One region of the Escherichia sp. TC-EC600-tetX4 genome, then DNA from elsewhere that is predicted to be linked to it. Evidence: predicted binding sites of a transcription regulator. Region 1 holds the regulator's gene; the other holds the start of a gene.
What was found. The regulator LexA, encoded in region 1, represses DNA repair genes until DNA is damaged. The targets are predictions, from matches to a motif close to TNCTGTATGTACATACAGNA.
Positions count from the first base shown of each region.

Region 2: a site for LexA is predicted at 1,316-1,335, ahead of sulA (SOS-induced cell division inhibitor SulA). Genes of this name have one in related genera too.

Region 1 covers NZ_CP079924.1:4,223,430-4,226,644, forward strand. The annotation lists gene dinF (MATE family efflux transporter DinF) at 33-1,358, opposite strand; gene lexA (transcriptional repressor LexA) at 1,431-2,039, opposite strand; gene dgkA (diacylglycerol kinase) at 2,149-2,517, opposite strand; gene plsB (glycerol-3-phosphate 1-O-acyltransferase PlsB) at 2,688-3,215, shown strand, end outside.
Region 2 covers NZ_CP079924.1:2,856,242-2,859,456, reverse strand. The annotation lists gene ompA (porin OmpA) at 1-427, opposite strand, end outside; gene sulA (SOS-induced cell division inhibitor SulA) at 784-1,293, opposite strand; gene sxy (CRP-S regulon transcriptional coactivator Sxy) at 1,512-2,141, shown strand; gene yccS (YccS family putative transporter) at 2,104-3,215, opposite strand, start outside.

The DNA of each region.
Region 1 (3,215 bases):
GCTTAGGATTATTTATTCAGAATTTTTAACCGTCACGTTGCGGCAAACCAGGTACCATTGCGCCAGTGACGCCGCCAGATAGCCGCCAGAGAAAGCCCGCGCAACGCCAGAAAGACGGTTAATGCCAGCCACAAAGCATGATTACCCAGCCACGGCAGCGTAAGGAGCGTCAGCGCAAAACCTGCGGCGGCCACCGCCATACTGTTACGCATTTCGGTGGCACGCGTTGCGCCTATAAACATGCCGTCCAGCAGATAACACCAGACGCCAACCACCGGCAAAATCACCTGCCAGATAAGATAGCGGTCAGCCAGCTGCTGAATCTGGGTTAACGACGTCAGTAACGCAATGATGTGTTCCCCAGCCAGCAAATAAACCACCGAAAACAGTAACGCTACGATCCCCGACTGGCGGCACGCTGCCCGCCAGACATCCAGCAACTGGCTACCGTCGCGCGCACCGTATGCCTGACCGGAGTGCGCTTCAACCGCGTAGGCAAAACCATCCAGCGCATAGGCGGTAAAGGTGAGTAGCGTCATCAGAACCGCGTTAACAGCGATAATGTCACTCCCCAGTCGCGCGCCAAGTACGGTGATCGCGCCGAAACAGAGTTGCAACAACAGCGAACGCAGCATGATATCGCGGTTAAGCGCCAGCAAGCGACGGAAGTTTCCTCGCCAGGCAGTTTTCAGCATTTCGCCGGAAATTCCGCGTAGTTTGAGGATTTTACGCACCATTAGCAGACCAATCAGCAATGTTGCATATTCCGCAATAACCGTCGCCAGCGCCGCGCCCTGCACGTTCATATGCAGCCCCATCACCAGCCAGACATCCAGCACAATGTTGAGGATATTGCCGACCACTAACAAAATTACTGGCGCACGGGCATATTGCACGCCGAGTAACCAACCGAGTAATACCAGATTCGCCAGCGACGCCGGTGCGCTTAACCAGCGGATTTCAAGAAAGCGCCGCGCCTGTTCCAGGACTGCCTCACTACCGCCAACAATATGCAGCGCCAGATCGATAATCGGCGTACGCAGCAGCGCAATTAACGCCCCAGCCCCCAACGCCAACAGCAACGGTTGCACCAGCGTACGGGCTAATGCCTGAGGATTTTTGGCACCATAAGCCTGCGCAGTCAGCCCGGTGGTGCTCATGCGTAAAAACAGCAACAGCATAAAGAGAAAGCTGGTCGCCGTTGCACCAACCGCCACGCCGCCCAAATAAACCGGGCTATCAAGATGACCAATTACCGCCGTATCGACCAGTCCCAGCAACGGAACGGTGATATTGGAGAAAATCATGGGTAAGGCGAGATGCCAGAGTGCTTTATCAGATGAAGTGAGGAATGCCATGCAGACAAGCCTGATGAAGAGAGATGAAAAACAAACCGCGACGCCAGGCGGCATCGCGGTCTCAGAGATATGTTACAGCCAGTCGCCGTTGCGAATAACCCCAACCGCCAGCCCTTCAATGGTGAAGCTCTGCTGACGAAGGTCAACGACAATTGGTTTAAACTCGCTATTTTCTGGCAACAGTTCGACTTTATTGCCCTGTTTTTTCAGGCGCTTAACGGTAACTTCGTCATCAATACGTGCGACAACGACCTGACCGTTACGTACATCCTGAGTTTTATGCACTGCCAGCAAGTCACCATCCATAATGCCGATATCTTTCATCGACATCCCGCTGACGCGCAGCAGGAAATCAGCATTCGGCTTGAATAAGGAAGGATCGACCTGATAATGACCTTCAATATGCTGTTGCGCCAGAAGTGGTTCACCGGCAGCCACACGACCTACCAGCGGCAACCCTTCTTCCTCTTCCTGCAACAGACGAATCCCGCGTGATGCGCCGGAAACAATTTCAATAACGCCTTTGCGTGCCAGCGCCTTCAGATGTTCTTCAGCCGCGTTTGGGGAACGGAACCCCAAACGCTGCGCGATTTCCGCACGCGTCGGCGGCATACCTGTCTGGCTGATGTGATCACGGATGAGATCAAACACCTCTTGTTGCCTGGCCGTTAACGCTTTCATTCCGCCCCCTGGGTGTATATACAGTTATGCTGTGAGTATATACAGCAAAAGGCGATTTTGGAACCATAAACTGCACAATAAACCAGAGATTTATCGAATTCTGGAAGGGTTATCCAAAATGCGACCATAACAGAATGCACCAGGTAATCACGGCGACGATAATGGCAATCAGCACCGCAGCGGATCCCATATCTTTTGCGCGTCCGGAAAGCTCATGGTATTCAGAGCCAATTCGGTCAACCACTGCTTCGATGGCGCTATTGAGGATTTCCACAATCATCACCAGCATCACGGAGCTGATAAGCAGCACGCGGGTAATCGCGTCCACATCCAGCCAGCAGGCGATGACCACCGCCAACAATACCGCTACGCCTTCCTGACGGAATGCCGCTTCGTTGATCCATGCAGCGCGTAAACCTTTCCAGGAATAGCCAGCAGCTTTGATAATTCGGGTGAATCCAGTGGTATTATTGGCCATTGAAAGAACCTTTTTACATTATGAGCGTCAATATCAGTGTACCGTTAAATCCGATGATTCGGGTTTGCGTAGCGCCGCGCGAAACATGAGCGGATACCACAGAATTTCCCATGACTTTCTGCTATCCTTGCCGCGCATTTGCATTATTAACCAGAGGCTTTACATCGTTTATGTCCGGCTGGCCACGAATTTACTACAAATTACTGAATTTACCATTAAGCATCCTGGTAAAAAGCAAGTCTATTCCGGCAGATCCTGCCCCGGAACTGGGGCTGGATACCTCTCGTCCAATTATGTACGTTTTACCGTACAACTCGAAAGCAGATTTGCTGACGTTGCGCGCCCAGTGTCTGGCACATGACTTGCCTGACCCGTTAGAGCCGCTGGAAATCGACGGCACGCTACTGCCGCGCTATGTGTTCATTCACGGCGGGCCGCGTGTGTTCACCTATTACACGCCGAAAGAAGAGTCTATTAAGCTGTTCCACGACTATCTCGATTTGCACCGTAGCAACCCAAATCTGGATGTGCAGATGGTGCCAGTGTCGGTGATGTTTGGTCGCGCGCCGGGGCGTGAAAAAGGCGAAGTGAACCCGCCGCTGCGTATGCTTAACGGCGTACAGAAATTTTTCGCTGTACTGTGGCTCGGTCGCGACAGTTTTGTGCGTTTCTCGCCGTCAGTTTCGCTGCGCCGTATG
Region 2 (3,215 bases), 1.4 Mb from region 1:
CCGGAGAAACGCCGGTGTCGTGGTTTTTACCATAAACGTTGGATTTAGTGTCTGCACGCCATACCATGCCACCCAGACGAGTGTAGATGTCCAGGTCGTCAGTGATTGGGTAACCCAGTTTAGCGGTCAGTTGAACGCCCTGAGCTTTGTATGCACCGTTTTCAACGCTGCCTTTGTACGGCATACGACCTAACCAGTCGTAACCCATTTCAAAGCCAACATACGGGTTAACCTGGTAACCACCAAAAGCACCAGCGCCCAGTTGGTTTTCATGGGTCGGGCCATTGTTGTTGATGAAACCAGTGTCATGGTACTGGGACCAGCCCAGTTTAGCACCAGTGTACCAGGTGTTATCTTTCGGAGCGGCCTGCGCTACGGTAGCGAAACCAGCCAGTGCCACTGCAATCGCGATAGCTGTCTTTTTCATTTTTTGCGCCTCGTTATCATCCAAAATACGCCATGAATATCTCCAACGAGATAACACGGTTAAATCCTTCACCGGGGGATCTGCTCAATATTAACTCTACCGATATCTTCGGCTTATGCCGAGCACCCCTGGCGATGTAAAGTCTACAACGTAGTTGAAAACTTACAAGTGTGAACTCCGTCAGGCATATGAAAAAAAAGTCTTGTATAAGGTATGTTTAATCTTTTTTGTCAGCGACAATTTACAGAAGAGAATCGCGGAAACCGCTTCAGACAAGCCTCCGCAAGGAAAATTAGTCACGACTGAAAGCATTGGCTGGGCGACAAAAAAAGTTCCAGGATTAATCCTAAATTTACTTAATGATACAAATTAGAGTGAATTTTTAGCCCGGAAAGTTGTCTCGTGGCGTGAGAGGATGCGCTTACCGGACGCATAATAAACCCCATAGCGTTACCTTCATTTGCCGCATCAACAAGTTCAGCATGCTCTTCTTCAGTCAAATCATCTGCCAACCAACCGATCACCACACTGTAATTGCCCGTGCGTAAAGCGCGAACCATTGACTCCACAGTGTGGCAAGGGGAGAGCTGGCTAATCTGCATTACTTTCGTTAAGGGTAGCCCAGATGCCTGAACCCATTCCCGACTCAGTTTTTGTTGCGGTGTTAACCAGAGTTGCCAGCGCGATTGCTGACCGAGTTGCTGTAACAATGGCAACAGTAGAAGTTGCGTCATCATGGGCTGATCTTCGCGATAGACAACTTCACTGATAAGCCCGGCTGTAGTGTTTTCCGTAGAGACACGCGCAATTTTACTTGCTGCGGATGAGAACGACGAAGAACGATGTGCATAGCCTGAAGTGTACATAATCAATCCAGCCCCTGTGAGTTACTGTATGGATGTACAGTACATCCAGTGACAACAAAGATCAACCCTATTTTCGGAAAGAGCCTCGCAAATTTTGTCGTTGGTGACGGGAAAACATAAATTAATCTTGCCCCTTAAGAATAAGTTGCCTATTTTCGTAGTTAACGGATCCGTTAATGTGAATCATTCTTTTATGTTATGATTTTAAAAGGAATTTTATGAAAAGCCTCTCCTATAAGCGGATCTATAAATCACAAGAATACCTGGCAACGTTGGGCACAATTGAATACCGATCATTGTTTGGCAGTTACAGCCTGACCGTTGACGACACGGTGTTTGCGATGGTTTCTGATGGTGAGTTGTATCTTCGGGCTTGTGAGCAAAGTGCACAGTACTGTGTAAAACATCCGCCTGTCTGGCTGACATATAAAAAGTGTGGCCGATCCGTTACCCTCAATTACTATCGGGTTGATGAAAGTCTATGGCGAAATCAACTGAAGCTGGTGCGTCTGTCGAAATATTCTCTCGATGCAGCGCTGAAAGAGAAAAGCACGCGCAATACCCGGGAAAGACTGAAAGATTTGCCCAATATGTCTTTTCATCTGGAAGCGATTCTCGGGGAGGTGGGGATTAAGGATGTACGGGCGTTACGTATACTTGGGGCAAAAATGTGTTGGTTGCGACTGCGGCAGCAAAACAGTCTGGTGACAGAAAAGATTCTGTTTATGCTTGAAGGTGCCATTATCGGCATTCATGAAGCTGCGCTCCCGGTGGCACGCCGCCAGGAGCTTGCAGAATGGGCTGACTCTCTTACGCCGAAACAGGAGTTTCCTGCGGAACTTGAGTAATCTGGCGTTGCAGACGACCAATCTCAGGCAGTAATGCAATCAATAATCCAACTTGTTGTACGACCAGAGGTTCTTTGCTGTCTGCCCGTGGTTCAAGTTGCTGCATCCGCTGTTTCAGGCTAGCTAATGCCTCATTGACGCGTTCTTCATCAGCAGGTTGATGATGTAACGCGTCATCAACATAGCAAACTGCGTCATCAAGAAACGCCAGAATTTCAGGATTAGTTAACTGCTCCCGGTGAGCACCGAGGGCTGAGATATAGCTGGTAAACGTATGGTTAAGGCACAGCAACCGAAACGCGGCTTCGCGAATTTGCGGGGTAACGTTCGGCTCGCTGGACATATTTGATACCACCGACGCCAGCTCAGCATCACGGTTGTGTGCATCGCGGCGGGCAATACGATACGCCAGACGGTTATCACGCCCCTGATGGTATTGCTCCAGTATGGCATCGAGATACCGACAGTTGGCCTCTGTGGCGCGTTCGAGCATGCGCGGCAGATTGCGAAACTGCCAGTCAGGCCAGATGTAGCTCACTGCCGCCCACGCAATGGCACAACCAATCAGCGTATCGATTACGCGAGGTAACGCTACTTCAAAACCTTCACCCAGTAAGTTAAAACACAGTAGCACCAAAAGTGTGATGAACATCGTTGCATGAGCGTATTGCACGTTACGGAAGGCAAAAAAGAGCACGCCGGTAATAACCAGCAGCACCAGCTGCCCTTCCAGTGATGGCACAAACCACAGCACAGGAATGCCAATGGCGATACCTACCAGCGTACCAATAATCCTTAACTTCAGGCGGTGGCGCGTGGCGTTATAGTTTGGCTGGCAGACAAACAAACTTGTCAGCAAGATCCAATACCCGTGATGCATTCCGGTTATCTGAATGATGGCGTAGCCGAAGCACAACACCAGCGACATTCTTACCGCATGACGGAAGAGGGCGGATTCCGGCGTGAAGTGACGGCTAAGACGCAGCCAGATATCACTCAACCCGTGCGGGCTGTCATCAGCGAGCTCATTTTCGTCATTATTATGGGGTAGTGCCTGGGCCTGTTCTGATTCAA